DNA from 4 places in the Evansella sp. AB-rgal1 genome. Region 2 is predicted to be linked to each of the others. Evidence: riboswitches for the same ligand, from Rfam matches in the RefSeq annotation. Region 2 holds a riboswitch; each other region holds the start of a gene.
The links. Region 2 has a riboswitch for cobalamin ahead of metE (5-methyltetrahydropteroyltriglutamate--homocysteine S-methyltransferase). Riboswitches for the same ligand answer to the same signal wherever they lie in the genome.

Region 1: it holds a riboswitch for cobalamin, as region 2 does, so the genes downstream of both, ACERII_RS14310 (ABC transporter substrate-binding protein) here and metE (5-methyltetrahydropteroyltriglutamate--homocysteine S-methyltransferase) in region 2, are expected to answer to the same signal.
Region 3: it holds a riboswitch for cobalamin, as region 2 does, so the genes downstream of both, ACERII_RS03440 (ribonucleoside-diphosphate reductase subunit alpha) here and metE (5-methyltetrahydropteroyltriglutamate--homocysteine S-methyltransferase) in region 2, are expected to answer to the same signal.
Region 4: it holds a riboswitch for cobalamin, as region 2 does, so the genes downstream of both, ACERII_RS14330 (cob(I)yrinic acid a,c-diamide adenosyltransferase) here and metE (5-methyltetrahydropteroyltriglutamate--homocysteine S-methyltransferase) in region 2, are expected to answer to the same signal.

The regions. Positions count from the first base shown of each region.
Region 1 covers NZ_JBGUAU010000015.1:103,698-111,726, forward strand. Annotated here, with positions in the region: gene ACERII_RS14285 (bifunctional adenosylcobinamide kinase/adenosylcobinamide-phosphate guanylyltransferase) at 1-229, opposite strand, end outside; gene cobD (threonine-phosphate decarboxylase CobD) at 226-1,308, opposite strand; gene cbiB (adenosylcobinamide-phosphate synthase CbiB) at 1,325-2,317, opposite strand; gene ACERII_RS14300 (adenosylcobinamide amidohydrolase) at 2,304-3,788, opposite strand; gene ACERII_RS14305 (FecCD family ABC transporter permease) at 3,792-4,859, opposite strand; gene ACERII_RS14310 (ABC transporter substrate-binding protein) at 4,825-5,838, opposite strand; cobalamin riboswitch at 6,010-6,212, opposite strand; gene cobT (nicotinate-nucleotide--dimethylbenzimidazole phosphoribosyltransferase) at 6,268-7,317, opposite strand; gene ACERII_RS14320 (cobyric acid synthase) at 7,341-8,029, opposite strand, start outside.
Region 2 covers NZ_JBGUAU010000016.1:1,825-9,853, reverse strand. Annotated here, with positions in the region: gene ACERII_RS14480 (glycoside hydrolase family 2 TIM barrel-domain containing protein) at 1-2,332, opposite strand, end outside; gene ACERII_RS14475 (hypothetical protein) at 2,527-2,709, opposite strand; gene metE (5-methyltetrahydropteroyltriglutamate--homocysteine S-methyltransferase) at 3,069-5,360, opposite strand; cobalamin riboswitch at 5,555-5,736, opposite strand; gene ACERII_RS14465 (YqcI/YcgG family protein) at 5,908-6,657, shown strand; gene truA (tRNA pseudouridine(38-40) synthase TruA) at 6,960-7,712, opposite strand; gene ACERII_RS14455 (methyl-accepting chemotaxis protein) at 7,979-8,029, opposite strand, start outside.
Region 3 covers NZ_JBGUAU010000003.1:132,988-141,016, reverse strand. Annotated here, with positions in the region: gene ACERII_RS03440 (ribonucleoside-diphosphate reductase subunit alpha) at 65-2,227, opposite strand; cobalamin riboswitch at 2,419-2,615, opposite strand; gene fdhD (formate dehydrogenase accessory sulfurtransferase FdhD) at 2,985-3,776, opposite strand; gene ACERII_RS03430 (FdhF/YdeP family oxidoreductase) at 3,792-6,143, opposite strand; gene ACERII_RS03425 (AraC family transcriptional regulator) at 6,452-7,348, shown strand; gene ACERII_RS03420 (Cof-type HAD-IIB family hydrolase) at 7,496-8,029, opposite strand, start outside.
Region 4 covers NZ_JBGUAU010000015.1:112,201-120,229, forward strand. Annotated here, with positions in the region: gene ACERII_RS14320 (cobyric acid synthase) at 1-340, opposite strand, end outside; gene ACERII_RS14325 (cobyrinic acid a,c-diamide synthase CobB) at 333-1,712, opposite strand; gene ACERII_RS14330 (cob(I)yrinic acid a,c-diamide adenosyltransferase) at 1,736-2,287, opposite strand; cobalamin riboswitch at 2,455-2,637, opposite strand; gene ACERII_RS14335 (CPBP family intramembrane glutamic endopeptidase) at 2,801-3,499, opposite strand; gene ACERII_RS14340 (MerR family transcriptional regulator) at 3,591-4,346, shown strand; partial or broken gene ACERII_RS14345 (Fic family protein) at 4,637-5,377, opposite strand; gene ACERII_RS14350 (TOTE conflict system archaeo-eukaryotic primase domain-containing protein) at 5,480-7,831, opposite strand; gene ACERII_RS14355 (hypothetical protein) at 7,995-8,029, shown strand, end outside.

The DNA of each region.
Region 1 (8,029 bases), on a different contig from region 2:
TTGCGATATCATATGGCTCCTCTATCGTTTCCCATTGTCCACTTCTACGTTGTTGGTGAATGTTAATCCGATTATCCATCTCTTTGTCGGTTCTCTTGGCAGTAGCAACGTAGTATAAACAGCTTTTGGAGAACTTTCCCTTTACGGAATAATACGATTCATTTGCTAGCTCTTCTGCAAAGCTACTTTTTCCTGAACGAGCTCCACCTGAAACAAAGACAATCATCATCTATTTCTCCATTCTCGAAGTTTGTCTATTAATTGATTATTTTCATCTGACGACCGAATTGCAATACGCAGATAATTCCCATTCAGCCCTTTAAAATTGTGGGTATGTCTTGTTAAGATCCCACCTTTAAATAAATATTGAAACAATTCTTCTGTATCATCAGGTCTTTTACTATCTTGTAGGAGATAAAAGTTCACCTTAGATTCTGACACATAAAAATCTAAATCCGTTAATTTGTTTAGAACATAAGAGGATTCTGACCCTAACCAGTTACGGGTCCTTGTTACATATTTATCGTCTGCTAGTAATTTAGGAACAACCGCATCTGCAAATGAATTTATACTCCATGGAAGTTGCCATGACTTTATTTTTCCAATGACATGTTCATTTGCCAGAACATAACCGATTCGAAGACCTGGGATGGTAAACATTTTCGTTAATGAACGTAATAAAACCAAATTACGATAGGACGGAAGCCAGCTTGTCAGAGATAATTTTGTTGAAGGAAGAAAGTCTACAAAAGCTTCATCTACAACAACATACGTATTCGTTTCAAGCCCTTTTTCGAGTATTCTATGTAAACTCTTTTCATCTACTAAGGTACCAGTGGGATTATTGGGGCGACAAAGAAAAATTACATCAGCTTCACCCATCTTCTCTAAGATTAACTCTAAAGGTAGCTGAAATTCATTACTTTCCTCTAAAAAAACATCTTCTGTAGTAATATGGTAGTGCTCGCAAGCCCTCTCGTACTCCACAAATGTAGGCTGCACTATCAACGCTTTGCCACCTTCAAATAGTTTAGCAACTAAAAAAATTGCTTCTGCTCCCCCATTTGTAAGCAACACCTTATCCTTTGTTATCATTTCATAGTCGGCTAATGCGTTGTGGGAGTTAGAATAGGTTGGGTCTGGGTATTTCGTAATCGTAGTGTATGAATGATAGATTTCACCCTTTAACCAAGGAGGAGGACCTAATGGATTTAAGTTTGCACTAAAATCGAGGATTTCTTTTTCCTTGTCCATGTGAAATAGTTGTTTCATTGTTTCTGGCTGTCCGCCATGACTTGGCCACTTCATTCTTTCACCTCCATTATCATTTTTCTATAAAGAATACAAAGAGTAGCACGAGAAAAACAAAGCCAATCCAGCCTCCATGCATATATAGGATGGCTTGTTTGATATTGGAAACAGTCCGTACTTCCTTCGGATCGCCCATTGTTGCACGTTCTGATTTTTGGCCCCCGTAAAAATTTACGCCACCAAGCTGAATACCAATCAATCCGGCCACCATTGCTTCTGGCCAACCACTATTCGGACTTGGGTGCTTCTTGGCATCTCTCATTGTTACATATATGGCTTGCTTTTTATGAGATCCTTTTATAAAAATAGAAGTCAGTAACATGGTACAGGCGGTTAACCGTGCTGGAATCCAATTTACTATATCATCGAGCTTTGCAGATGCATATCCAAACTTCTCAAATTTTTCATTTTTATAACCCACCATAGAATCCATGGTATTTATAGCTCGATAAACCATTGCAAAAGGAGCTCCTCCAATAACTGCCCAAAGTAAGGGCGCAGTAATTCCATCTACTGTATTTTCAGCTACTGTTTCCACTGTTCCTCTTACAATATCACTTTCTTGTAATTGGTCTGTATCTCGTCCAACGATCATACTTAGCTTCTTCCTTGCTTCTTTCATATTCCCTTGCGTGAGGGGGCTAAATACATCCATCGCAGCAGAACTTAATCCTTTTATAGCAATAGTCGTAGAAATAATGTAAATCTCTACGACTATGCCAATGATAAAGTGAGTTTTATATGCGAGATAGACACCCCCTAGAGTTATAAGAAAAACGATTGTAAGCACAGTACTTGTAAGTAAGAAACCTTTTATTTTGCGACCTGCCCCTTTATTCCATCTTTTTTCCAGGGTAGAAACTAGTTTTCCTATCTGAATGACAGGATGGGGGATCCAGCGTGGATCACCAATAAGGAGATCTATTACAATTGCACCAATTATAGCGAGACTTATGAACCCAAATAAACTTAGTTCATGAAACGTAAACAGATTATGAATTATCATTTACTTTTACTCTTTTCAAATATTTTTTTACAGCATTCGTTGTTGCTTCATACACAACTTCTCCAATCGCCTTACCAATAAGTGTACCAGATCCTGCATACGGAGTTTTTTCCCCTTGCTGAGTTACCGCCAGGACCACGCTATCAGTGGACGTTCCAGAAGCAAATGTGTTAGAAAGAGGGTCTTTTATTTGAAGGTCTTGAAGCGCTCTTACCTTTCCTTCTGTTGCTGACATTATTCCGTTTACAAGTGCTCCATCAGTAAAATGTGCATCAATAAACACCATCGTATTAATCGTACCTATTTTCACATCCTCCATCGCCTTTACCTTAGAAGATATGTCTACTGCATTTCCTGTTCCAGCTGTAACAACTGCCATAATAGAGTGGTTATCACCAACCCGCTTCTTAGACACTATCACATCCTCTAAATTGACGGCAGTCATCATCCCAACTGATTGTTCATGAGGAATATGATGTTTTTCCATCCAACGTTGAATGTCTTTGTCTGGTTCAGAGCAATTGTAGTGCTTTTCCACATGAAAATTGCAGAAGTGTTTGATCCACTGTATTCCATCTCCAATAACCCCATTAGATATGGTACGTAGTGGCTGTTCGAAAGTAAGATGAACATACTTCTCGTTTTTTTCTATAGAATATGATTGAAAAAAGTCTTTACACTCAGGCGTCTCTCTAAAGTTCGGTGTCATTAATAGCTGTGGTTTTGGAATAGCTGGATGTGATTGTGTCTTGACTTGCACTTCATAAACCTTCTCTAATTGGTCTTCTTTTCTTAACGTATTAATATCCCCAACCTCTAAAAATTTCCCCTGATGCAATAGGCCGACCCGGTCCGCATACAGAGAAGCAACATTTAAATCATGTAAAATAGCAAAGATCGTTAATCCTCTTGCTTGTTGCCACTCTTTTAATAAATCAAGCATTTGAAACGTATGCTTTATATCTAAGTGGTTTGTAGGCTCATCTAGGAGAAGCATCTCCGGTTCTTGCGCCAGTGCTTTGGCTAATAAAACACGTTGTTTTTCTCCACCACTTAACGTTCGAAATGGTTTTTTTTCAAAATTTGTTGTTTTCGTTATCTCCATAACGCTTTCCATAACTTCATAATCTTTTTTCGAAAGATTTTTTAAAAAACCTTTTTGATATGGATAACGACCGAGGCTAATAATTTCTTCCACTGTGTAATCAAAAGACACATGCGCCTCCTGAGTAAGAACTGCAATCTTCTTTGCTTTCTCTAGCGCAGTAAGAGAGGAGAGGGCCTGTCCATCAATTATACTCTCCCCTTTTAGTAAAGGAAGTTGCCCTGTGATTAATTTAAACAGAGTTGTTTTCCCACTTCCATTAGGACCTAACAAAGCAAAGAATTCCCCTCTTTCAATCTTTAAATCAATTCCCTTAATGATAGGAGTATTAGCATATCCTCCTACAATACCCTTTAACGAAAGCATGGTTTATTTGGCCCCCTTACCAATACGCTCTTTCATTAACAGAAACGCAAATACTGGTGCGCCTATTAATGCTGTTATAACACCGATTGGCAATTCTTTCGGTGCAATAATCGTTCTAGCAACTAAATCCGCCAAAATTAGGAAAGCTCCGCCTGTTAATAACGACAACGGGAGAACATGGCGATGATTAGGACCTGAAATAAGACGAACAAGGTGAGGGATTACTAGCCCCACAAAACCTATCGATCCAGAAACCGCAACCGCGGATCCTGTTAATAACGATGCACCTATTAAGATTAGTATTTTTCCTCGATTCACATTAACACCAATCTGTTCCGCAGCTTCTTCACCAAGTGCAAGAGCGTTTAGTTCACGATAATGCATTAAAAGAATTAGTGTTCCCGTTATCATAAAGGGAATTAGCAATTGAACATGACTCCAACCCCTCATACGAACACTTCCATAAAGCCAATATATAATTTGTATCATGGAGTCTCGATCACCTAACGCAATAATTAAGGAAATAATAGAACTAATAAATGCACTTACAATAATTCCTGCTAAGATGATGGTTTCTATCGCTAGACTTCTACTACTTAACCTGACTAAACCAAACACAATAAGTAGGGCAATAAAGCCTCCTATAATAGATAAGACTGGAAGAGTATATCCCCCTAATCCTACGATACTTATTTGAAAAAACAAAACGATAACAGCTCCTAAAGCCGCTCCAGAGGAAACCCCTATTGTATATGGATCAGCAAGAGGATTCCGTAATAATCCTTGAAAGGCTGCACCTGCTAATGCTAATGATGCTCCAACGAAAAAAGCAAGTAACACTCTCGGAAGTCGAATGTTCCAAATAATAGACTCTACATTGGCTGGGATATCTTCAAGCCATCCTATATTAATACTGTTATTTAAAATAATATGAAATATTGTGGGGATAGGAACACTAACACTACTTACTAATAAACCAAGGAGGGCTGTACCTAGTACAAACCCTCCACTGAATACGTAAAGCCAAATAATTTTCCTATTTGAAAACTTCCGGGTAGATGAGTTTCGCAAGAGTTTCCACTCCTTCGATTAAACGTGGTCCTGGTCGAACTACAATATCACTTTCTACATCAAAAATTTGTCCATTTTTTACAGCTGGAACTTCTGTCCATCCATCACGAGAGGAGACTTCCCCTTGAAGATCTTCTGTATGGTAGGTTGTAATAATTACATCTGGTTGTAGCTGAACAATCTCTTCCTCAGACAGCATTACCCATCCCTCATGATCTTCTGCTGCATTTGTTGCTTGAATAGACTCTAGCATTTCATGCATAAATGTACCTTTCCCCGTTGTAAAAATATCTGGTGCTGGGGATACCTCAACCCAAACTCTCTTTTTGTCTGTAATTTCTTCCGCCTTCTCTATTAATACCTCATGACGTTCCTTCATGTCAGAAATGATTGCTTCGGCTTCGTTGGAAGTTCCTGTTGTTTGGCCGATTAATGCAATCGATTCATATACTTCATTGAAGTTGGATTTACTTCCTATAACAACTACCTTTATCCCAACCTCTTCAAACTGAGACAAGATTTCTCCATGATTATTATGATGATAATCGGTTACAAGAACAATATCCGGAAGAATGCTTAAAATAAGCTCCACATTCATATCTTGTCCACCAACATTTTCAACGGATTGTGCCTCTTCAGGGTAATTACAAAAATCGGATACTCCTACTATTTTATCCCCTAAACCGAGGGCAAAAGAGATTTCAGTAATACTTGCTTGAATAGAAATGATGCTTTCAGGCTCCTCTTCAATTGTTACTTCCCTTCCTGCATCATCAACAATCGTTACTGGAAATTGTGATTGGTCTGCTGTGTCCTCCGTTTGATCATTATCAACTTGCTCATTGGCATTTTCATTCGTATTAGTATTATTAGCTTGTCCTTCTTCTTCATTAGGTGTACCACAGGCAGTTAATAAAACTATCGTTAAAAATAGTATAAAACTTCCTAGACCCCAATTTTTAAAAATTTCTTTCTTCATTTCAATTCCTCCCTATTTTTACAACAAAAAAAACGCTATTCCCTAAGAAAGAGCGTCGAATGTATAAATGCATATAATGTACATCCACTATCTATGATTAGACAGTATGACAGACTGGTAATCCATTTTATAAACTACCATGCATATTAAACATCCTTTTCCTCGAAGGAGCTTAAAAAACACACCCTGGCAGGTCTCCTGACTTACGCTTCATCGGTTAGCTACTCCTTCCCATGCATTACTTACTATCCACAGTGGAGATATGTTAGCCTTCCTCAACGTTTACAGTGGCGGGACCGTGTTGGACTTTCACCAACTTCCCTTTTCATCTTACATAATTTTGTATGTAAGAAACCAAGTTGTTCCTTATTCGTTTTTTTGTTCTGAAGATTAGTATAAATTAGGACTCTACTTTTGTAAATATTTTAATTATTGTTTTTCCCTTTCTGTAACTCCTGCAGATGAGAAAGTCGCCATCTCTTGTAAAATATTTACCGATGCTTTAAGTAGAGGAAAGGCAAGTGCTGCCCCAGTTCCTTCTCCGAGTCTTAACTGCAAATTAAGTATTGGTTTACACTCTAACATCTCTAAAGCAATTTGATGTCCTCTTTCCTCTGATTGATGACCAATAATTAAATAATCTTTTACGTGTTCGCAAAGCTTCACCGCCACCAAAGCTGCAATAGTACTGATAAAACCATCAATTAAAATCGGTGTTTTTTTACTAGCAGCTCCTAATATAGCTCCTGTCATCCCTGCAATCTCTAAGCCTCCCACTTTTGCTAAAACGTCCATTACGTCTTCTCGATTCGGTTCTCGGCTTGTTATAGAGTTTTGGATAACCTTTTCTTTATACTTTCTTTGTTCTTCTGTTATTCCTGTACCTGATCCGACAATCATGCTTATATCCTCTTGTGAAAGAATCGCTAGGATCGCACTGCTACTAGTTGTATTTCCAATTCCCATTTCTCCAGGAATAATACATTTAGCACCATCCTGAATAAGTTTGGTAGCTACGTCTATTCCAACCTCAATAGCATCAATAGCTTCCTTTCTACTCATGGCATCTTCATATAAAAAATTGCCTGTTCCGTTACGTATTTTTCTATTAACGAGATTTTCACTTTCAATAAAAGTAGATACACCAATATCAACAATTTGAAACATTGCCCCAATTTGTTTTGCAAGAACATTGATAGCTGCTCCACCTTGTAAAAAATTATGGACCATCTGTGCTGTTACTTCTTTTGGATAAGCTGATACCCCTTCATCTGCTATACCATGATCTGCAGCAAAGACGATAATTCCTGGCGGAGACACTTCAGGAAATTTATTGGATGTAATTTCCCCTAACTGAACTGCCAGTGACTCTAACATCCCTAAACTACCTATTGGCTTTGTGAGTGTATGTAAATATGCCTGAACGTCATTTCCTACAGTCTTATCGACCGGCCGAATTGCCTCTATTGTATTCCTCATTTACTGTCCATCCCCTTCTATCCCTATGCTTTTTGATATTCACTCATTTTCTTATAAATTTCATCTAACTTAATATTTTCTCTAACAACTTTAGCTAAGCGATCAAAGGCTTCCTCCCTTTTTGTGGAAAACGCAGCCCTGTCTATTATGGGATTTAAACCCTTGCTAACTCTTACATCATTAAGGAATTCTTCTCTTAGGAGGTCGTTATGAAAAATTCCATGAAAATATGTTCCAATTACTTTACCATCTTTACTCATGAATCCGTCACTACTTCCTTTTATTCGAATGAAGGATTCACAAGCCTCTTCGTAATCAGATTCTCCCATATGTATTTCATAACCTGTCACAGGAATTTCCATCTCCTTATATGTAACAATACCTTCAGATAATGTCGTTGTTTTTTTGGTTCTAATGGATGTTTTCATTGGGATAATCCCCAAACCATCTGTTTTTTGCAAGGAGGATTCCATACCCATTTGATCCTCGATAGTACTCCCCAACATTTGATAGCCTCCACAGATCCCGAAAATGAATTTGCCTTTTTGAGAAAGGTCTAATAGGCGATTCACCAAGCCACTATTGTATAAAAACAACATATCTTCGATGGTATTCTTACTACCAGGCAGAATAACAATATCTGGATTACCTAGTTCTTCTGGGTTTTTAACAAAACGAACATGGCAATCTGATTCTTCAAAAAAAGGATCAA
Region 2 (8,029 bases):
CTTGATTAGTACTTTTAGGAGCCGTACCAATAACCTGTCCACCCTCAACTTGCAGTGAATCGATGTGCACTACTTTCGATTCCATCCCTTCCGATGATACTTCTACTTTTATTTTTCCTGACTCAAGCGTAGCCCCAATGATCGCCATTAGCTTCCCACTAAATAACCGTCTACTGACGCCTTTGTACGCATCGTAATCTGTACTATCTCCATTATCAAGTCCTAGTAAACGACCCGCTCCGGTCACATCCACACGGACTCGGTTTGTTGCATTGTGTACAGGGTTTCCAGCTTCGTCTTCCATTGATATTTCCAGAAAAATTAAGTCTGTACCATTTGCAGAAATGAACTCTCTGTCAGCATGTAAACACACTTTTTTGGCATCTTTAAAGGATGACTTCACATCTGTTGCAATAATATTTCCATCTTCATCATACGCATTTGCTTTTAGTTCTCCCTCTTCATATGGAACCTTCCACCATCCAACAAGTTGTGTACCGTTTTCATGATCAATATCATGCGTTCCAATGGTTTTCCCGTTCAGCTGAAGCTCCACTTTAGGTGCATTGGAGCAAACGCGAACATCGATAATTTGACCTTTATTGAAATCCCAATACGGGAAAAGATGCACCATCGGTTTTGTCTTATAATCAGTCCAAGCAGCTTGATAAATATAATACGAATCTTTCGGAAACGTAGCTGTATCTATTTGCCCTAAATAGGAATTCTTCGTATGATATGGTGTTGGCTCTCCAATATAATCAAATCCAGTCCAAAGAAATTGCCCTAGTGAGAAAGGCGTATCTCGTTCTGCCAAGATGCAGGCTTCAATCGACTTTGCTCCCCAGCTTGTCGTGCTATTTCCAAGGGCCGAGCACTGCTCGTCATCGTCAGCTAGAATGGATTTTTCAAAAGGAAAATGATAAATCCCCCTACTTTGAACAATAGAAGATGTTTCACTTCCATAAATAATCCAATCAGGATACTCTTCGTGATGTTTCTCATAGTATTTTTCCGCATAGTTATATCCTGCAATTTTGACAATGTCTGCACACTTTTGAGCGTTTTCCCAAGGCATATAATTCGATCCTATAGTGACTTTCGCATTTTCTTTTGGATCAAATTCCTTCACATACCCCAATAACATTCTCGTTAATTCCTGACCTCGCTCATCTGCATGAGTATCATAAATTTCATTTCCTATACTCCACATTAAGAGACTTGGATGATTTCGATCTCGTAACACCCAGCTTTTCACATCTTTATATGCCCAATCCTTAAAAAATCTCGCATAATCATAAGGCGTTTTCGGTCGTTCCCACATATCAAACGCTTCTGTAACAACAAGGAATCCCATTTCATCTGCTAAATCCATGAACTCAACTGCGGGCATATTATGAGCTGTTCTTAGAGCGTTTACACCCATATCTTTTAAAATATGGAACCTTCTTTTTAACGCAGATGTATTAAACGCAGCTCCTAACGCACCTAAGTCGTGATGTTCGCAAACACCATTTAGCTTCATTTTTTGCCCATTTAGCTTAAAACCGTTATTTGGGTCCATCTCCATTGTTCGAAAACCAAGGTTTTGAGATACTCTTTCCAGTACTTCCGAAGTAGATAGCTCCAATGTCGTGTCAAGTTGATATAAGTTCGGATCGTCTGTATTCCATAATAAAGGATCTTTTACGATTATGGATTGACGGTCCGTAGTAGTTGAATCTCCTTCCGCAGTAACAGTTGCGTGAGAGGATGCTATTTGCTCTCCTTTATAAAAAACAACGTGTGATAGTTGGACATCTTGGTCTATCTCTAACTCTGTATCGATTTCTACAAACCAGTCATTACCTCTCTGTTCTGTAGAAACATAAATTCCATCTGTGATGATGTGCGTTTTCGCTCTTGTTTTAAGCCAAACATTTCGATATATACCTGCTCCTGAGTACCATCGACTATTTGGACTCTGGTGTACAACCTTCACAATAATTTCATTGTCTCCCTCAACAAGAGCATCTGTGATCTCGTGTTCAAAGGAAGAGTATCCATTCTTCCATTCACCAACAAACTGCTTATTTACATAAAGAGACGAATCCATATAGACCCCATCAAAATAAAGGAGAACATGGTCCTCTTTTTTTGTATATGTAAATGTTTTACGATACCAGCCTATACTGTTTTCATATAAATCCAATGTGTTATAAATAAGCCAATCGTGCGGTACATCGATTGGTTTAAAATGTAACGATTCATGATCCGAAACTCCGAGACTACTTTTAGAAAATTCCCAACCATCATTAAATAGAACTTTTTTATTCAAGTTATTTTCACTCATATTCTATCTCCCTTACCGAACCGTTTGTATTCCTTTTGACACCATCTAGTTTGTGTAAGCTATTAATACTATCGAAATAAAACTACCATGCTTGTATGGTAGTTTCTATTATACATTGATTACACAAACAAAAAACAGTAGGAGCTCCAAGATCGTATTGATCTCTACACCCATACTGTTTTCTAAAAATGAAATTAGTGCATCCCTTTCCATTCTCCCTGATTTTTGGATGCTTTTTCTTTTTTCGCTTTTTCTTTATGTTTTCGGTTAGCTGCAGCACTTCCAGGTTCTTTTGCGAACTCAGAATCCGTTTTACTAGAGTCAAATCCCTGTTTATTCTTTTGGTCTGCGTCTGTTTTCCCACTTCTTTTCGCCATAAATATCCCTCCTTTTTCTTTATTATTAGAATTATCAAGAGGAATATACGTTGTTGCTTACAATGGAAATTACATGATAGACCTCCATGAAAGTTAAAATTTTCACCATGACGGATGAAAAAACGTTATGAGTATAGTTAGTACTCTTCACTTTATATGGAATGAGCGCAAGTCCACGAACTCCAGTGGGAAGTAGAGTAGAGGCGAGACACCGTAGTGACGAAGTCGTGAAGGTGGCTCGGTAACTCCCCACAGGAAAGGAGTGGACTGGAGCGAATGGAATATTATCCAACAAAATTAGTAATACTAGATAAATTTGACTACCACTAACTAGTGTATTTTCTGGATAGCTGTTATAATTAGACCCTTAACTCTTGCTCTTTACGCAACTTCTGTGCCGCTTTCACCATATTTTTCAATGATGCTATCGTTTCTTCTTCCTTTCTTGTTTTTAGGCCACAATCTGGATTTACCCAAAATTGCTCCTTTGTAATAACCTCTAAAGCATCGTTCAATATTTTACTTATTTCATCTACACTTGGAACTCTTGGACTATGAATATCGTAAACCCCTAAGCCGATACCAAGCTCATAGTTTCTTTGTTTTAATGAGTGTATCAATTCTCCGTGACTTCTTGATGTCTCAATGGAAATAACGTCTGCATCAAGGGCACGAATTGGACCAATAAAATCGTTAAATTCGCAATAGCACATATGGGTATGAATTTGAGTTTCATTTTCCACGCGAGATGTTGCTAACTTGAAGGAATTTACACTCCAAGAAAGATATTCTTCCCAATTTTCTTTCCTCAATGGAAGTCCTTCTCGTAATGCAGGTTCATCTACTTGGATAATAGCGATTCCTGCATTTTCTAATGCTCGGACTTCCTCTCTTAGAGCTAAGGCAATTTGATTTGCCACTTGATCTCGAGAAATATCATCCCGAACGAAGGACCAATTCAAAATCGTGACTGGACCTGTTAACATTCCTTTTACGTGCTTCGAAGTTAATTGCTGAGCTTCTTTTACCTCTTTCACTGTCATTGGTGCTGTCCACTCCACATCTCCATAGATAATTGGTGGCTTCACACAACGAGATCCATAGGACACAACCCAAGCATTATCAGTAAATGCAAAACCACTTAGCTTCTCACCGAAATACTCCACCATGTCTGTTCGCTCAAACTCCCCATGTACAAATACATCTAGTCCAATATCTTCTTGGATCTGAATCCAACGAGCTGTTTCCTTTCTAACAAACTCTTCATAAACTGCATCTGTAATTTCTTTTTTCCTCCACGCAGTCCGTGTACGTTTTACTTCAGGTGACTGAGGGAAGCTACCGATCGTTGTTGTTGGAAAATCCGGCAGTTGTAGTACTTTTTGTTGTAAGACTTGGCGGTCCACATAAGACATAGGTCTTTGAAAATCTTCTGGTTGCACGTGTAATAGAAGTTCTTTTACTACTTCATTTTTTCTACTTTCATGATTTGCTAATGCATCGATTGCTTGCATACTTTGTGATAAGCAATTCTTATTCGACCACTCACCTTCTTTTATGAAGATGGAAACATCCAGTATTTCGGACACTTTTTCATCTGCAAACGCTAGAGCATTCGTTAATGTCTTATCTAAGTTCGTTTCCGTTTTCGTAGTTACAGGTACATGTTGCAAACTGCATGAAGACTGTATCCAAGTATGTTTTGCATTCGTTAATTTTACAATTGCATTTATATCCGTTGACATCTCTGCCAAATTGCCTCGCCATATATCTCGACCGTTTACAATACCAATTCCTAATACTTTCTGTTCAGGGAATCCATATTTTCGAATAGAGTTCATATTCTCTTTTTTTCCATGTACAAAATCAAGCCCAATCCCTGCAACAGGTAATTGCGACAATTTTTCATAAGCGGAAAGACCCTCAAAGTATGTTTGTAACATGATTTGAGCTCTTGGTACTTCTGTGGCTATTTGCTTATAAATTTCTTGCACTAGCTTTACATCATCCTCGGATAAACTTAAGACCAAAGCAGGTTCCTCCACTTGAATCCATTCTGCTCCTGCATCAACAAGTTGCTGCAATAATTGTACATAGAGAGGAAGTAGCTTTACATATAATAAAGCTTTCGACTTTTCATCATACCCTTTCGTTAGCTGTACAAACGTATAGGGACCTATTATCGTTGGTTTAGCATTTATTCCTAATTCTTGCTTCGCTTCTTGATAGTAATCTAAAATATAGTTTCTTGTTAATCGAAGTTGTTGATCTTCATATTCCGGTACAATGTAGTGGTAATTAGTATTAAACCACTTTGTCATTTCACAAGCTACTGCATTATTAGCCCCACGAGCCATAGCATAATATGTTGATAGATCTACCTTGTCGTCTTTCCACTGATAACGATCAGGAACCATCCCAAACATAGTCGCATGGTCAAGCATACGATCGTAAAAGGTGAAATCACCTACTGTTAGTAATTCTAACCCCAATGCTTGCTGACGTTTCAAGTTTTCCAATCGAATAGATTTCATGTTTGTTAGATAGGTCTCCTCTTGTAATTCACCTTTCCAATAGGCTTCTAAACAACGTTTCCATTCGCGATTCTCTCCAATATACGGATATCCAACAGCTGTACTAATTACTTTCATTCCCAAAGTTCCTCCTCATATTTGCACTATTTTCTTTCATTACATATTTTCCAAACACAAAAAGCCATCTCCACGGAAGGGAAATGGCTATACAAGCAAGTAATGGGTACACCTAAGAAAGCATGCTTCACATGCAACTCATAACTCGTTTGTCGTACAAATTAATTTCACCACCTATTTCCACGTAGGTATTTGGTGTGTACTAGAAGTTGGCAGGTCTCCTGGCTTATCTTCAATGCTCCTCACACCTTCCCATCATTATGATAGTGGTCTTCGTGATTTGCTCCGATTTACAGTTGCGGGACAGCGACGGACTTTCACCGTTCTTCCCTTTTAAGCCAAGCCTTTGCTTGGCACCAATTCTTACACGATATGTAATTTTACTTACTATATCATATAGATAAAATGTTGTATACAGTTATTTTATATTATTCCTATGAGATTAGTGCAATATAAACTACCTAAACGCCCATTTTTAGTAAGACATCCACCATATGATTCCTTTTCTGAATAGATTGTAAAATCAATTGAATCAGAGGTGAGTATAATGAAACGATTATATAGAAAGGACGAGTTTTCATCCCACAGTCTTTCTAATACAGAGAAATATTATCTAGAAAAGTTTGAGGAAACAATGACAGATAAAGATAATCTGTTTCCCTGTATTCCGGCAACAATCGGATATACTTTACATCATTTTTGCTATGGCTTTCTTGGCGATCCTAGGAAAACTGAGACGGTAGACGAATTAGCTCATGTATTAACGGAGTTCTCGAAATCATCAAAAAAGCTAGGAAACTACACATCACTCATTGTGTTTTATGATATTCCACAGGAGATGAAGGACTCCTACACAATTGAACAGTATGAGCAATTATTTTGGAATCATTTAAGTGACTTAACTAACGTGGACAAAGAAAAATGGCCCGAAGAAATCCCTACAGATCCTCATAACTCCCTCTGGGAATTCTGTTTTCATAGGGAAAAATACTTTATGTATTGTGCCACACCAGCACATACAAATCGAAAAAGCAGATATTTTCCAACAATGATGCTAGCAATCACACCGAGGTGGGTTTTAACGGAGTTCAATAACTCTCCTACCCATGCACAAAATATAAAATATCATATAAGGGCTCGACTTGAAAACTATGACTCTATTTCTATACATCCTGATCTTAATAGCTATGGAGAAAGTGATAATTTTGAGTGGAAACAATATTTTCTACGAGATGATGATTCTTCTTTAACGAAGTGTCCTTTTCGCCATCTATGGAAATCAAGTAAGAAGGATTAGTCATTTTTACTGTGAAAAAAAGTGGATGATGTATTGTATAGAAAATCGGTATGACTAAGATGACAAATACTCGGCATATAGATGAAGTATTCATAATACTAACATAACTACAATCTTACATTTCGGTTTGGTATTTCTATAATAAGAAAAACTAAGGTTTATCGCCAAATCCTCATTGACGAAAGGCTTAGTTTTCTTACACTTTAATCCTTTAGTGAAACTAAAATTCCTAACGTACAAAAAAAACAGAGTCCAAAGCTTTCTGACTCTGTTTCTGATTATTTTACATTATTTAGAAATTGTTATTTGAGGTTTTTACTCGAAAAACTAATTTTCTCTAGAAACAATCCTTGTGGTTCTGCCATGAGTGCTGGAAATCTTTCCTTTGATTTTAACATTCCTGCAATGGAATGAATTTCCTGTTTTCCTAAACCTACTTCAATTAAAATACCAACAATTTTCCGAACCATATTATATAAAAACCCATTTCCACGGATGCTTATTTCAATTAGTCCAGCCTTTTCCTCTAGTTCGATCGAATATATTTCTCGCACCATGGATTTTTTCTTCGATTTAGCATTGGAGAATGCAGTAAAGTCATGCTCTCCAATGAAGTGTTTGCTAGCTTCTTTCATTTCTTCTAGATCTAAGTTTTTTTCCACATGCATACTATGTTTTCGAATAAATGGATTTGTATGCTCTTCATTCCAGATCTTATATACATATGTCTTGTCCTTTGTATTGTATCGAGAATGAAATCTTTCATGAACACTAGTTACATCTAATACACTAATATCCTGTGGTAAATAACGATTTAGGTACTTTTTTATATCCGCCTCCGCCATTTCCTCTTCTAACTTAAAATTTGCAATTTGTGCTAGGGCATGAACACCTGCATCCGTTCGACTGCTGCCGATAATCTCAATTTTATAACCAGCCATTTCCGATAATACATTCTCAATTTTTCCTTGAATAGTATTTTCGTCATCACCAAGTCGCTGCCAGCCTTTATATCGCCCGCCATCATATTGAATAAGTAATTTATAGTTAAACATGTTTATCTCCTTTTTTTATGTAATTTCCGTTACTAACAATAAGGTTAACAGAATAAACTACGGAGTCCTAATTAATTCACTATTATTTTGCGCAAACACCTAATTTTCATAAGTGTAATAATGCTACCCCATTATTTTTATCATTTAGTCTGATGATGTTTCAGTAAAAGTTTAAATGGGTTTAATATAATACCCCTCTATGGACATTATCCAAGAGGGGTATTATTAAAATCAACATAGTCCTTTACCATAAGCCTTTTGAATAATTATATTCTGAATTTAGATATCATTACCCTCATATTTTCTGCCATTTCTGC
Region 3 (8,029 bases), on a different contig from region 2:
ACCCCTTCCATCTATTTAACTTGCAATTTGAACGAGGGGATATCCCCTCGTTCAAACCTCTATATTAGCTCGAACAACTCTCACAATCTTCTAGTTCGCTTGATGTGGAACGAACATAATACGTCGTTTTCAAGCCTTCCTTCCAAGCCGCAACATGAATATCTAACAGTTCCTTCGCCTTCACTGTGTTTTTCACATAAATATTGAAGGAAATCCCTTGATCGATATGCTTTTGTCTCGCACCATTTTGCTTTATGCTCCAGTGTTGGTCCGTTTCATGTGCTGCTTTGTAAAACCACGTTGTTTCCGCTGAAATGTCTGGAGCTGTAACTGGAATTCGGAAGTTCTTCTTTTCCTCCGCATATTCTTTTCGATAAATCGGATCGATGGATGCTGTTGTACCCGCAATAATTGCCGTGGACGAGTTAGGAGCAACCGCCATTAAATATCCGTTTCGAAGTCCGTTCTCTTTCACTTTTGCTGTCAGGTCAGACCATTTCTCGTTCGAATACCCTCTTTTTGAAAAAAATGAACCTGTCTCCCAATCAGATCCTTCGAATACTTTGAAGGATCCCTTTTCTTTTGACAACTCCATACTAGATTCAATTGTTAAATAGGCAATTTTTTCATATAACTCATCAGCAAACTCCACTGCTTCCTCCGACTCCCACTTTATTTTTTTCAAAGCAAGAAGATGGTGCCAACCGAATGTGCCAAGTCCAATGGCGCGATATTTCTCATTCGTCAGCTTCGCCTGCGGAACTTCGATTTCATTTATATCAATCACGTTATCTAGCATTCTCACCTGGATAGGAATCAGTCTCTCTAGCACATCATCCGTAACAGCCGTAGCTAAATTGATGGAGCTAAGATTACAAACAACATAGTCACCAGGTTGTTTTGTAATAATAATGGATCCGTCTTTCGTTACCTCTTCCTTCACAAACGTCGGACTCATGTTTTGCATAATTTCTGTGCAAAGATTGGAGCCATATACCATCCCACAATGGTTATTGGGATTCATTCGGTTTGCTTGGTCTCGGTAAAACATGTAGGGAGTTCCAGTCTCGAGTTGCGAGATCATCACTCGTTTCATAATCTCAATTGCTGGTACAGACTCCTTCGTTAATTCTGGGTTTTCTACACAAAGCTTGTACTTTTCTCGAAAACTACCTGAACCTTGTTTTTCATCAAAAAAGTCTTCCAAGGAAAACCCCATTACTTGTCTCACTTCATGTGGGTCAAACAAATACCAATCTTCTCGCGCTTCCACTTTTTCCATGAACAAGTCCGGTAGGCACACACCTGTAAACAAGTCATGCGTTCGTTTTCTTTCGTCTCCATTGTTTAATTTCGCATCAAGGAAGGAGAAAATGTCTTTATGCCATACATCAAGGTAAACGGCGATTGCCCCTTGTCGTTGACCGAGTTGATCCACACTTACTGCCGTATTGTTAAGCTGTTTCATCCAAGGGAGTACCCCTGAAGATGTGCCTTTATAGCCTTTAATGGACGAGCCTCTCGCACGAATTTTTCCAAGGTAGATTCCAATCCCACCACCGTTTTTGCTTAATGTAGCAGCATCCGTTGTACTATCAAAGATTCCTCGTAAACTATCCTCGATCGTATCGATGAAACAACTAGAGAGTTGTCCGTGAGTCTTTCCTGCGTTTGCTAGTGTCGGTGTTGCTACTGTCATGTATAAATTTGAAAGTGCCCAGTATGCATCAAGGGTTAGAGATACTCGTTGGTGTTGCGGCTCCTTTTGCATCAGTGTCATTGCTATGATCATAAATCGTTCTTGTGGTAGCTCAAGGATAGATCCGTCGAAATCCTTTGTTACGTACCGGTCTACCAATGTATGTAATCCTAAATAGGTAAATTTCTTATCTCGCTCTCGTTCTAACGCTTGTCCAAGTGTTTGAATATCTTCGTTCGTATAGGCTTCTAGTAATGTGGAACGATATAGTTTTTTCTCAACTAGCTTGTGGACGACCTGCTCAAACTGTTCATATACAGTGGCTCCATTCGTATAGCGTGATTGGGCAACACTACTATATAACTGGTTGAGACGTATTCTAGCAGCAACATATGTCCAGTCTGGCTCTTGCATGGATATACGATCGAGTGCAGCTAATATTAGCTCTTTCCCTGACTTCTCAAATGTCCAACCTGTCCAATTTAGGTGGGCAAACTCCTGTTGCAATTTTGTATTTGTATCCTCCATAACATTAATCCCCATCGTTACACTCTCCCTTTATCTATCTATGATTTAGATTATATGGTAGGCTTTTTACGCATAGAAAAAGCCCTTCCCTCGATGGAAAGAGCTTTGAACGGCATGTTAATAGGAGCGTTGTCCTGTAAACGGGCAATACAAAAATACCCTGCCGTTCACGGTCTCAATCCCCGAAGCCATGAATACGTGAAAAATAGGCAGGTCTCCTGACTTATGCTTCCTCCTACTTTGAGCCTTCCCATACAGTGGCCTTTCAGCCGAACAGTACAGTGGTCGTTCTCATTTCGTCTGCATTTACAGTTGCGGGGACAGTCTCGGATTCTCACCGAATTCCCTATCAAGCTATGTTACTAGCACCTATTAATCAAATATCAATATATAGTGTTTTATTATTGCCGTTAAACATGATGTAGTATGTTGAGTTTATCTAATATAGGAAACAATTGCAATACTTAAGTGTTAAAAACATATTTTTTTAGGCAAATGTCCTAGATTTTTTTTTGGAAAAATAGGTTAGCTGGGAGTTATGTGAAGTTTGTTTTAATAGGGAGATGAAACATTATTTGTATTTTTAAAAATAGCAAATATATCAATTAGTTATTCTTTTTCTGATCCTCGCTCGCGTTACATAAACACTCCATGGAACGCGAGATTCCGTTTCTGATCCTTGTTCGCGTCTCATAAACGCTCCATGGAACGCGATATCCTGTTTCTGAACCTTGTTGACACTACATAAACGTTCCCCCTACCCCACCACCCTATCTCCTCTCGAATAAACATTAAACCTATCTCCCCTGACAAACCCCACCAAGGTAATCTCCAAATCTCTCGCCAACTCAATTGCTAACGTAGTTGGTGCTGATTTAGCAATGATAATTCCCACACCAATTTTGGAGACCTTCAGTAACACTTCCGAAGAAATCCTCCCGCTAAACACAATTACTTTATTTTTCAAAGAAACATTATTTCGCAAACAATATCCAAAAAGCTTATCTAGTGCATTATGCCGCCCAATATCAGATCGCGTAACAAGAATCCCATCCACGGAAGCAAGACTTGCGTTATGAAGACCTCCCGTTTGCTTAAAATCCTCCGCCTGCTCCTGCATCGTACTCATTAAATGACAACACTGCTTAGCAGAAATACTAGGTGCTCTCAAAATTGTCCTAGCACCCCGCACATCACTCTGAAAATAAAATTGACGACTCTTTCCGCAGCATGATCCTATAACCCGCTTCGAGAATGCCCCCTCTGGATCAAACCCCTGCTTATTTTTCAACACCACATATGCAAAGCCCTTTCCCTCATCAATCAATACGGAGTCAACCTCATCTGCCCGCCGAATCACCCCTTCTGAAGCCAAAAAACCAAGGACAAGCTCCTCTAAATCCGCTGGCGTACAGAGCATTGTTCCAAATTCATGGCCATTCACCGTAATTGTCAATGGCTCTTCCAACACGATCAAGTCATCCGCATCCTGAAGAACACCTTGCTCATATTTCTTTATCACATGCGTTTGCATCACCTTGTTTTTCATCGCGAAATCTCCCACTTAACTTATTTCCGTTTCTAAGTCGTCCATTTGTCGCTCTACATACTTGGTATCCTTCTTCGCATGAAACGTATCCGCTTTCTCCACTACCACCGTCGTATTATACTCTGGAATACGAGCATATTTTTCATAAACCCCTTTTGGAATAACCACATTCCCTTCTGGCCAATATAACGAAATATTTCCCCGACGAGTGTTATCAAACCTCGCCCTGCCGTGAAAAACTCCGTGCTTATTGTACACAACAACCGCTTCCCCATCACGGATACCTAGCTCGCCAGCATCCTCTTTATGAAGAAGCACATCGTATCGATCAGCCCCATTAAACGGATCGTCCTTCCCGTAAATCATCGAATTGAACTGTTTTCCTCGTCGCGTCGTAACGAAAAACTCGCCTTCCGATTTTCTCAACTCAGGTAGTTCAATCGGCAACAACTGCCCTCGCCCATCCTCCGTGGGACACATCCCGTCCTCACACAAATACGCTCCACCCCACTGGAAAACATCGCCCGTATCTCTCAAATTTTGAATCCCTTCATAATTTTTATTGGCCACCGCAATTTCCTCACGAATCGACTGCGCATCAGTAAACTCTATCAAATTAGCCTGCTCTGGTTTCACAAGCTTCGCAATATCCACATAAATTTGCCACTCCGGACGGGCCTGCCCGATTCGATGACCCTTGATCTCTGGGGAAAAATAGACCATCCTTTCTGTCGATGTAGACGTTCCTCCCCCAGGTTGCTCAAATCGCGTCATGGATGGCAAGATGATGACCTCTTCTTTTGCATCTACCAACGCAGACGTATTCAAAATTATGTCCTGATGAATCCGAAGCTCAACATTCTCCAAGCACTTCTGCACATAGTCAGGGTTCGGCATCGTTTCAAGAAAATTCCCTCCTGTAGTGTAAAACACCTTCGTTTTTTGTTTATGCCCCTCATGTAATAGAGCATTTTCCAACGAAACTCCTACCGTATCTCCTTGCCAACGAGGAATCTCAAATTTCCAAACACCCTCAACACGCTTACGGTTAATATCATCAAACTCTCCCCCTGGCAAAACAAAAGGATCCGCTCCCATTTCTCCAGCCCCTTGTACACCAGAATGTCCTCGAATCGGCATCAATCCACAATTTTTCCGACCGATAAATCCACGAAGCATCGCCAAATTGGCAACTTGCGAAATATTATCTGTGCCAAACCGGTGCTGCGTTAATCCCATCGACCAAACGAACACTGCCGACTTCGAATTTGCCAGCAACTCCGCCAACTCCAACATCCGCGACTTCGAAATCCCCGCAGACCTCTCCAACGCCTCCCAACTTTGTTTTTCCACATGCTTACGTAACTGCGCCAAGCCATTCGTATGCGCCTTAACAAACGAATGATCAATCGCAGATCCACGCTCCCGCTCCTCCATCACAAACCAATGCTTCATAATCCCGTTCATAAAGGCAATATCGCCACCAATATTCACCTGATACACATCATCCGCAAGCTTCGTACCAAACAACGCACTTTCTGGAATAGACGGAATCCAATATTTTTCCATAGATGGCTCATAGTGAGGGTTAATCATGATAATCTTCGTGCCCTTCCGCTTCGCCGCATACATATACTTCGTGGAAACAGGCTGATTGTTGGCTGCAACAGACCCCCAGAACAAAAGCACATCCGAGCCAATCCAATCACGATAACTACAAGTGGACGCCCCCACTCCAATCGAACGCTTCAACGCCGTTTTACTCGGTGAATGACAAATTCTCGACGAATTATCAATATTATTACTTCCTAAAAACCGCGCCACTTTTCCAGCCACATAGTACGACTCATTCGTCATTCCCCTTGCCGTCAAGAAAAGCGCAAGCTGCTTTGGATCCACAGACTTTATTTTTGCAGCAATCTTCCCGAACGCATCATCCCAAGAAATCCGCTCAAACCTCGACTGCCCCGGCTTCCGAGACAACGGATAAGGAATACGCCCAAGCTCCCGCAACTCCGAGCTAGACAACTTCCGCAGCTCCTTCACATCCCGAAGTAACACCTCATCCTTGATCGCCGGCATCGTATTCAACCGCAACACATTCAAACGAGTCGTACACAAATGAGGACCAGTCAACGTCTGATCCTTCAAACCAGCAACCCCCAACGCACAACCATCACAAACACCTTTTGTTAAAATCCGCCCAGCATAAGATAAATTATCCTTATTATCCCAAACAGCCTTCGCCGTCTCACGAACATGCTTCGGCTTCACCTTCCCAAGCCCAAACGGAACCCAACTAACCCAATACCGCGGATCCGGCAACTTCGGTAACTTCATTGGCCCTTCATGCAACGATTTCCCCAATGTTCTCCCACCTTTTTTGAAAAAAATAGATTGATAGTCCGAATTAAGTGTGACTGGAGTGTGTTTTAAACTTCAATGTAAGCACTTACATTAAACCCTACTCTAGATGGAGATATGTCTTGTAAACATAACGAGTTGTTTTAACTATATATATAGTGTTTTAGATAAGATTATTATAGCATTGTTTTCCAGGACAGAGGAGTGACTGCTACCTACCTTAAAGACAGCAATCTAGGATAAGATAATCAACCTTGGAATTGGTATTATGTAAGTATCCTAGGTAACTCTTTCAAGAAAGGGGGCTTTACATGAGCTATGTTCAACTGATCCAAGAAACACTAGACTATATTGATGAAAATATTTTGGAAGAGATAACAGTGGAAGAGTTATCAACTCAAGCTGGATTTTCCACATATCATTACTATCGAGTTTTCACCAGTTTAGTAGGTATGCCAGTCATGGAGTATATCACGAGACGAAAGCTTTCATTTGCACTTTGCGACCTTCGGAATGGTAAGAAAGTGTTAGATACAGCGTTAACGTATGGTTTCGAAACTCATGCAGGTTTTACAAAGGCTTTTAAAAAAGCCTTTGGGTATCCACCAAGCTTTTACCGTATACATGCGCCAATTGGGGTGCCACAGAAAATCAACTTATTAAAAATAAAGGAAAATAAGACAGGAGGAATTTTAATGCAGCCGAAAATAATGGAGAGAGAAGCATTCAAAATTGTCGGATATGAATTCAAAACTACTTTACGAAATAATGCTCATTCAAGAGACATACCAGCGTTTTGGGACCAATGCAATATTGAAGGCAAGGAAGCGAAGCTATATGACACGCAACAGCCACCGAAACATGGGGAATATGGAATTTGTGTAAATAACAATATGGAAACGGATGAGTTTTCCTACGTGTTAGGAGTGGAAGTAACGAATTTTCAACATGCTTTAGACGAAATGTATCAGTTAGAGGTGCCTTCAGCAACTTATGCGGTCTTTACAACCCCACCTGTTGAAGACGAGGGATTCGTTGCCTCCATACAAGGTGCTTGGAAATATATTTTAGAAGAGTGGTTTCCTAGTTCTGGTTACGAGATCGATGACACAAAGCTAGATTTTGAGTTTTATGATGAACGCTGCCACCCTTGGGAGTATGAGAGATTTGTGATGGAAATTCATGTACCTATAAAAGAAGTAGAATAATTGGTGGGAGTACGTAGCTATTGCCTCCTAAATGAAATGGCACTGAAAAAGGTAATTTTGACTTTTTCAGTGCCTTAGAGAGATTCGCTCTAACTGATTATAATATCTCTAAATAGAAGCACGAGAACCGTCCCCGTTGCTTCCTTCCTAAAGCACAAACTTCTCAATTGCTTTGGCTACTCCATCTTCGTCATTCGTGTCCGTTACCCAATCTGCAACTTCTTTTACTTTTTCTTGGGCATTGCCCATTGCAACACCAACGCCAGATTCTACGATCATGGCATAGTCATTAAGACTATCTCCTACAGCAAGGACATTGTCTAGCGTTATACCTAATTTGTCGCAAACCTTACGTAGTCCATTTGCTTTATTGATTCCAATTGCGTTTATTTCTAAATTAATTAAGCTGGAATTGCTCACTTCTAATTCAGGATGGTTAGATAACAGTCTTCTTATTTCTTCTCGCGCCTCGTCATCCTCTACATGGAAACCAAACTTTAACCATGTATGGGATGATAGATCATCAAAAGGGAATTCATCGTTCCACACTTTTTCTGAAGAAATTGCCCAGTAATTTGTATTATGCTTTTCCTTTAACTCCCACATTAGTTTCATATGTTCTTCAGGAATCGTGTTCTGCTCTATTAAGTTCCATTCGCTATCCCATATTTCACTTCCATT
Region 4 (8,029 bases), on a different contig from region 2:
CTTGTTCGTAAAAGCTTTTTCTATATTCTCCAGCCTTCATATTTTTATAGACTTGTCCATGAACCACAATTTGAGACTCATAGTTTCCAGTTGGCTTAATTAATATTGGATTCATATCAGTCGTTGCAGTGACCCCTGCCGCTTCAGCTTGAACACCTTGAGCACGGCCAATTTCCTTTCCATCTACAGTGATATAGGAATTCAAAGCCATATTTTGTGATTTAAAGGGTGCTGTTACATAACCATCCTGAGAAAAAATCCGACATAACGCTGTAACAATGGCACTTTTCCCAGCATCGGAATGTGTACCTTGAATCATAATAGGTATCGCTTTAGACATGAGATTTCCACTCCAAACATTTTGTTATCCAATTTTCTACTATTGCTGTGCAGGATGCAAAATGGATATGTGTATATCCAGCAACAACATTTTTATGAAGGAATCCTTCCTTTTGTATCCCTCTCATCCCTTTTGTTTCATAGGCATGCTTCACTTCATTCTTTTTCATTGAGTGAAAAGTGGAATAATGAAACTCATGTCCCTTTGCTGTTTCCCCTTCATTAAGAAGGAAATTTCCTTTCTCTCCAGTAATTTCTCTATAACCAATTGCAGCTAATCTCTTTTGCATCTTAACAACTCCCGGTATAACACCAACCATAGAGTGGTCCTTTTGATCTAGCGTTGTGATTGCTTCACATAGGTACATAAATCCACCACATTCAGCAAATGTTGGCAGCCCCTTTTCAATTTCCTTTTTAATAGAACGATGAACTTCTGTTTGCTTAGATAATTGATCTGCATACTCTTCTGGGAACCCTCCCCCGATATACAGGCCGTCAATGTTTTCCGGGAGCAACTCTCCATCTAGAGGAGAAAAATAGATAAGCTCCACTCCATAAGTTTCTAGTAGCTCCAGATTTTCCTCATAATAAAAATTAAATACTTTATCACGAGCAACAGCGATCCTAACCTGTACGGTTTTTTTCTGTTTAAGAAAACTTGGACCATCTATCTTTAAAGGAGTTGTTTCCGCTATTTCATATATCTTAGTCAAATCAATAGTATCTCTAACTATTTCTCCAAGCTTCTGAAAAAAAGAGTCTAATTCTCCTCGTTCAATAGATGGAATTAACCCTAAGTGTCGCTCTGGCATTTCAATATCTATTTCCTTATTTAAATATCCTACAACGGGAATGTTGCACTCCTGTTCAACTGCTTTTTTTATTAACTGAAAATGACCATCCCCACCAACTTTATTGGCTATTACTCCCACGATGTTTACATCTTTGGATAGCATTTGAAATCCTCGTACAATCGCTGCTGCGCTCCGTGCCATTCCTGAGCAATCAACAACTAATACAACAGGACTATCGATCAGCACACTTATTTCTGCTGTACTTCCTTCATCTTTTGTTGGGTCCTTTCCATCGTAAAAACCCATGACCCCTTCAATAATAGATATATCCGCTCCATCACTACCACGGTGTAAGACCTCTCTTAAAACAGAATGAGATAACATCCAGCTATCTAGATTTCTGGATCGTCGACCGGTTACTGCTGTATGATACGATGGATCAATATAATCCGGACCACACTTAAATCCTTGAACAGTGTACCCCATTTGTTGAAAGGCAGACATTATACCGATGGTTACTGTCGTTTTTCCAACACTACTGCCTGTTCCAGCTATTACTAGTCGTCGTTGAGACATTTTTGGAACCTCCATATTTACAATTAATATTCAATACCTTTTACAGCAGGAATACCTTCGTCATAATAGTGCTTTTCTGGCTCAACTACCGACACAAGGTCTGCAATTTCTTTTATTTTCTCATTCGCATCTCTACCAGTAATAACAAGGTGAACATGAGCAGGTTTATTTTTAATTAAATCTATTACCTCCTGAATCGGCAAAACATCTTCAATAGGAAATTGGGTAATAGCAAGGGCATTGTTCAATTCATCTAGGATGACCAAATCATACTCCCCACTCATTACTGCTTCTCGTGCGATTGGCCATCCTTTTCTTAAAGCCTCTCTATGTTCTTCAGGAGTTTTTGTCCATGTAAAGCCAATTCCAAGTTGTACCATTTCTACTCCTAATTTTTCTAGAGCTATTTTTTCTCCATAGGACCTTTCAGGAGACTTTATAAATTGGTATATTTTCACGTTAAAGTCTCTACCAATCGCCCTTAAAGCTAGTCCTAATGCAGACGTTGTTTTTCCCTTGCCGTTCCCTGTATAAACAAGGGTCAATCCACGCTGTTCTTCTTTACGTTTATTCATTTTCATACCTCCAGTAAATTTAAAATGATATTTTTCAACAAAAATAAAACGCCTTTCTTCTTAGAAAGACGTTTAAGGTAATGAGATAACAAAAACCTAGAAAAATCTAAGTTATAGCCCCATTTAAGCTCACACTTATCCCTTAAGCATCCTTTTCCTCGAAGGAACACAAAAGTTACAAATAGGCAGGTCTCCTGACTTACGTCTCTGCTACACCTTCCCATACTTGTATGTACAGTGGCTAATTGTAGCTTTAAATAACGATTACAGTGGCGGGACCGTGTTGGACTTTCACCAACTTCCCTTTTAACCTTTACTTTAATAAAGGCACCTACTTGTCTTTTAAATATTATGTATAGTTAAAAGTCTAACATATTAATTGTAACTTTTATTATTATTGATAAAAAGGATTTTTTACTTTTAATACTACAATATTTATAACAGAGATAACAAAGAAACCCTATATTTTCTATTGTTGTAAAGAAATATCAAAATAAACATATTCTTGAATTATCATGCTAATAATGTCAGTACTACAGCAATACCATTATATATACCATGAATAATAATAGCTGGTAGAACTGAGCCCGTTTTCTCATATGTCCATGCAAACACAAGGCCTGAGATAAAATTTATAGGTAGCGTATTGTATGTTGGGATGTGAACGACCATGAAAATAAACGAACTTATAAACATTCCAGCTGCTATTCCATATTTCCCACGGAACCATTTATATAAAAAACCTCTATAAAAAATCTCTTCATATATCGGCGAGATGATTGCAGCAGACACGAAACCAATAACAAAAGTGTACCAAGTTATATTTCTTTGTAATGATTCCGTTTTTTCATTTTCCCAACTGATATTAAAAAATTCCATCAGCACTAATATGATGACACTTCCTATAATTAATATTATTGACCATACAACAATCCACTTCCAATATCCATTTGAAAAGCGCCTTACCCCAACCGTATTCCATGAATACCCATATGGTTTTAATGCAATCAAGTATAAGGAAACTGTAAATACAATCGCCATAACTAGTCCCATTAATGTGCCTGAATACAAGCTATCCTGAAAAAGCATATAGAAAAATTCATGCAATACGTATTCAATAAAAATTGGCACAAAAACAAACGTAATAAACAGTAATTTAATAACATCTCTCCAAGACCAGTTAATCGTTTTATTTAGTGCATCATTAACCATTTATATTACCCCCTAGTGATGTTTTATGGTAAATTCAGTGTAAATGGTGACGTTACGTCACCTGCAAACTTTTTTCTGGAGGTAGTTCATAATGATTCTGTTTTCAACTGGTGAAGTTGCAAAGAAACTAAATATGACTATACGTACATTACGTTATTACGACAAAATTGGCTTGGTAGTACCCTCGTTAAAAAAAGAAAATGGAACACGCTACTATTCCGAAGATGATATGTTGCTTCTAGAAAAAATTGCACTATTGAAGTCTACCTCCCTGTCATTGAAAGACATAAAAACAATCATTGATCAAGTTACAACAGAGGAGATTTTGACTGTACATAAAATGCAGCTTGAAACAACTATCGAACAATTAAATTTATCACTTCAACATACAACAACACTATTAAACACTTTAAAATTAGAGGGGAAAATTCAGTGGGACCAGCTCTCACCTATAGTATCGGATGAGGAAAAAAGAAAAAAACAGGATCGAAAAAAGCAACTTTGGAGTCAGTTATTTAGTAATGAGGAAAATTCAATATTATCTGCAAATCTACCCAAACTAGAAGATCCCCTTACTATAAAATGGGTAAACATAGTAAAAAGAGTACAATTATGCTTAGACAACGGAAACTCTCCTAGTTCTATAGAGGGACAACTAATTGCTGTTGATGTAGATTTATTAGCTAAAGAATCCTTTGGAGACAATCCAGATTTAATCAAGAAGTTTTGGGAAGTAAGGAAGTCTGAAGAAACATCCGCAAAATTAGACTTATATCCTGTAAATAAAGAGGTTCTGATTTTCCTTGAGGAAGCTATTTTTCACTATGATAGTACTTCAGCTAAGTAATTTAGGACTATTAATCTTATTGTGATATCAAAAATAAAAAATCATCCTACGAAAATGGGTTGTTAATTTAGAACCCTACAGAAAGAAATCCCACGCGAGTTTTTATTTTTGTCGCATTTATCAAACACAACTGCCATCGGGGAAAAGTTGTTGACGCCTAGTGCTAGACAACTTTTTAAATTTAAAAATTGCTTTTCTATATTATAAAAGTCCTTGCTCATGTTGTATGACGTGAGCAAGGACTTGTTTATTTAGAAAAGAGTATCAGGGAGGATCTGCTGTATATGTAACTATGTATACTTATTTAATGTACTTAAATACAGGTTTAATGAATCCTCAACTTCACTTACCACTAACTTAATAAAGTCAGCGTAATCTTTCTCTGTATGTGCTTTATCTAAGGCTACATAATAAGCTAGGCGATTTTCTACTTTAATAACAATTGGTGGAAAACCATCCTTCATGAGTTCTAAATTTAACAACAAGCGTGCTGTGAAGCCGTTTACATCAAAAAATGGGTGAATACCAACAAAAATAGCATGTAGCATAGCTCCACGAGCAACTGGATGCATTTTGTTCGTTTCTGCTTGTTCATACCATACCATCAACTGCTCCATCTCCTCTTTTATAAGGATAGGAACTGGAGGTATATGTTTAGCACCAGAAATAAAAACTTGCTGGTCTCGGTATACACCTGCATATTCATCATTAATCCCCTTTAGTACAAGTCAATGTAAATTCTTAATCTCCCATTCAGACAAAGGTTCTCCCTTTTGAACGATCTCCTCAACAAATTGTATAGCATCACGATGATTAAGAACTTCCAAATGTTCACGCAACGTTTTACCACCAACCGTAATTCCTTCTAAAACTACCTTTGTTTCCTTGATCGTTAATGTGTTTCCTTCTATCGCATTGGTATTATATGTCCACTCGAGTAATAATTTTTCACGCAGGCTTTTGACTGTATATTTGGGTAACGGTCGATTCGCATCTAGAAGATCTTTTTTTTGATTGATTTGTTCAAACATCGGATTCACCTCTCTCACACAAACCTGTACTTAAATTGAGAATACCATTCTGCTCTAGATATACCTACCCTATTGTTAAATTATCTTTCTTCGTTCAAATTCCTAGAATAATTGAATTTGTTGGCTATTTTCTTTGTTTTCACTATTTAGGTTATAACCAATACTGTTATATCCCTTTAATCTCTTTTCAAACATCTTCTGTAAAACATCAACGTTCGAATCTACATAATCATACACTTTCACTTCATTTTTATCACTATGATTTCGATGAAGCCTTCCTACATACTGTTGTAATGTGCCTTTCCAAGAGATTGGCATAGTTAGAAAGAGCGTATCTAATCTAGAGTCATCAAAGCCTTCTCCAACGTATTTCCCTGTTGCAATCAACAACCTCTCTTCACTATCAGGTAGTTTTATTAACTTGTCTAGGGCTTGTTGTCGTTCTTTCTTCTTCATTGCACCTGTTAATATAATGATGTTTTTAGCAAAACCATTGAATAGGGCATATAGCTCATTTACGTGGTCTAAACGTTCCGTTAACACGATTGGAGATCGTCTTTCGTCTAGAGCCTGTAAAACATCATTAAAAATCATTTCGTTTCGTTGTTTATTAGTAGATAACAAAGAATAGATAGCTTGTATGTCAGTTTCATTCGTTTTCATTAATGTACTTCTCTTAACAAGAGTTTGTTTAAATGGGCGAATATTGGCTTGCTGTTTATTATTCGTTTTATATCTTATAGGTCCACATTGCATAAATATTATCGGGTGTAACCCATCTTTCCTAACAGGGGTCGCTGTTAAACCATACACTTTTTTTGCTTGGACAACTTTTAATACCTTTTCAAAGCTGACGGCAGAAATGTGATGACATTCATCTACGATAATTTGACCATAATGATGTAACTCAGGTTTTATTACACCATTACGATTAAGAGTTTGGATTGTACATATATCAATGTTAAAGGTTGGATTATTTTTCCCACCACCAATTTGACCAATTTCTTTTACTGGAATATTTAAGAAAGTTGATAATCTCTCTTTCCACTGTTCAACTAATTGTGTTCGATGCACAACGATAAGTGTATTGATTTTATTTCTACCAATCAACGCTGCTGCTGTCACTGTTTTTCCAAAACCAGTAGCTGCTGCTAACACTCCATTGTCACTACTAGCCATGGAAGTAACAGCATCCTCTTGTTGGAAAGTTAGTTGACCATGAAATTTAGCTTCGATAGTCCTCCCTATAAACTGATTGTTAACTATTTTAATAGATATATTATTTTTCGAGAATATTTCCTTCACTTTTTCCATTAAACCTCTTGGTAAAATGAGCGAATGTTCATCAATCTGTGTACAATCGATTTTCCTTGGGATCCGATGAGTAGAAAAACGCTTTGCCTGCGCTTTAAAATACTCTGGATTTCCAAATGTCGCTAGTTCTTGTAATTCAAATAGTAATTTACTAGGTAATAACAGCTTAGGAATTTCAATACCGTGATTTAATTCAACAGTTATTTCTTCTGGCACGCTAAAATTTTCTACTTTTTCTTTTATCTTGATAAAACTTTCTTCCTCAGAGAAATTCGATACTATTTGTTTAACCACCTTTTCAGATATCTTTTTTATGGACGATAGATATTGCCATTGATTCTCAAATTCCACAAATGAATCATTTACAAACACACTATTCCCTCTCATTTTTGCATGTTTTTGCAATGGCAGAGCTATTAAATTGCCAAAACCACCTTGGGGTAATGTATCTTGGTTAGGGAACATTCTATCAAATGAATCCATTCCAATATCGAAGCGTTTTTCGCTTGTTTTGGATATAAGAATCTCACCTAATTTTCTAGCTAACGAGGCGCTTATTGCCTTTTCAAAAAAGAACCAAATATGAGCCCCTTCTCCTGAGCGAGAACGTTCGATGTGATATGGTAACCCTATGTTTTTACAGGTTTCAATAAATGCATGTACATCATCTTGCCATTGCTTTTTATCAAAGTCTACAGCCAGAAAATAGCAAGTATTATCTTCAAGCAAAGGATAAATTCCTATTGTTTTTTTGCCACTCAAATGTTCGTAAATGACTTGGGGAGTTAAGGGAGGGAATAACCGATAAGCGCAATCCTGACATTTGATTTTCGGTTTTCGACAAAGTTCTTTATCCCACTCGTTTTTACATGCAGGTGAATACCCAGATTTACCTGTGGTACTTGATTCCCACCTATGAGCAAAAACGTCAGACCTTCCCCGAAAGAGGTTCATAAATAGTAAGATTGCAGCTCTTTCTTTAGGAGAAAAATCCGTCGGGGTTTTCTTTATATTAGATGTTTCACTATATGATTTATTACGACCTTGAACTTTAGAGAGATCCCTTTTTAATTGTGTATTTTCTTTTTTTAGTCTATCAATCTCTTTTAAAGCTTGAGCGAGCTGTTCTTGAATATCCATAAGCCTACTCCAATCATTAAAATCTTTAACTCTAGTTTAGCCAATAATGCACTTATTTAATAGTGCAATCCTTCATAGTAATTGAACAATTGCCTATTTTCTAAAGGCTTAGTAGCAAATGTATAGTATACACGCTAGAATTGTTTATAGAGGAGTGTGTTTTATGGGTAAGAAAAAAAGGAAAAACATAAAGAAAGT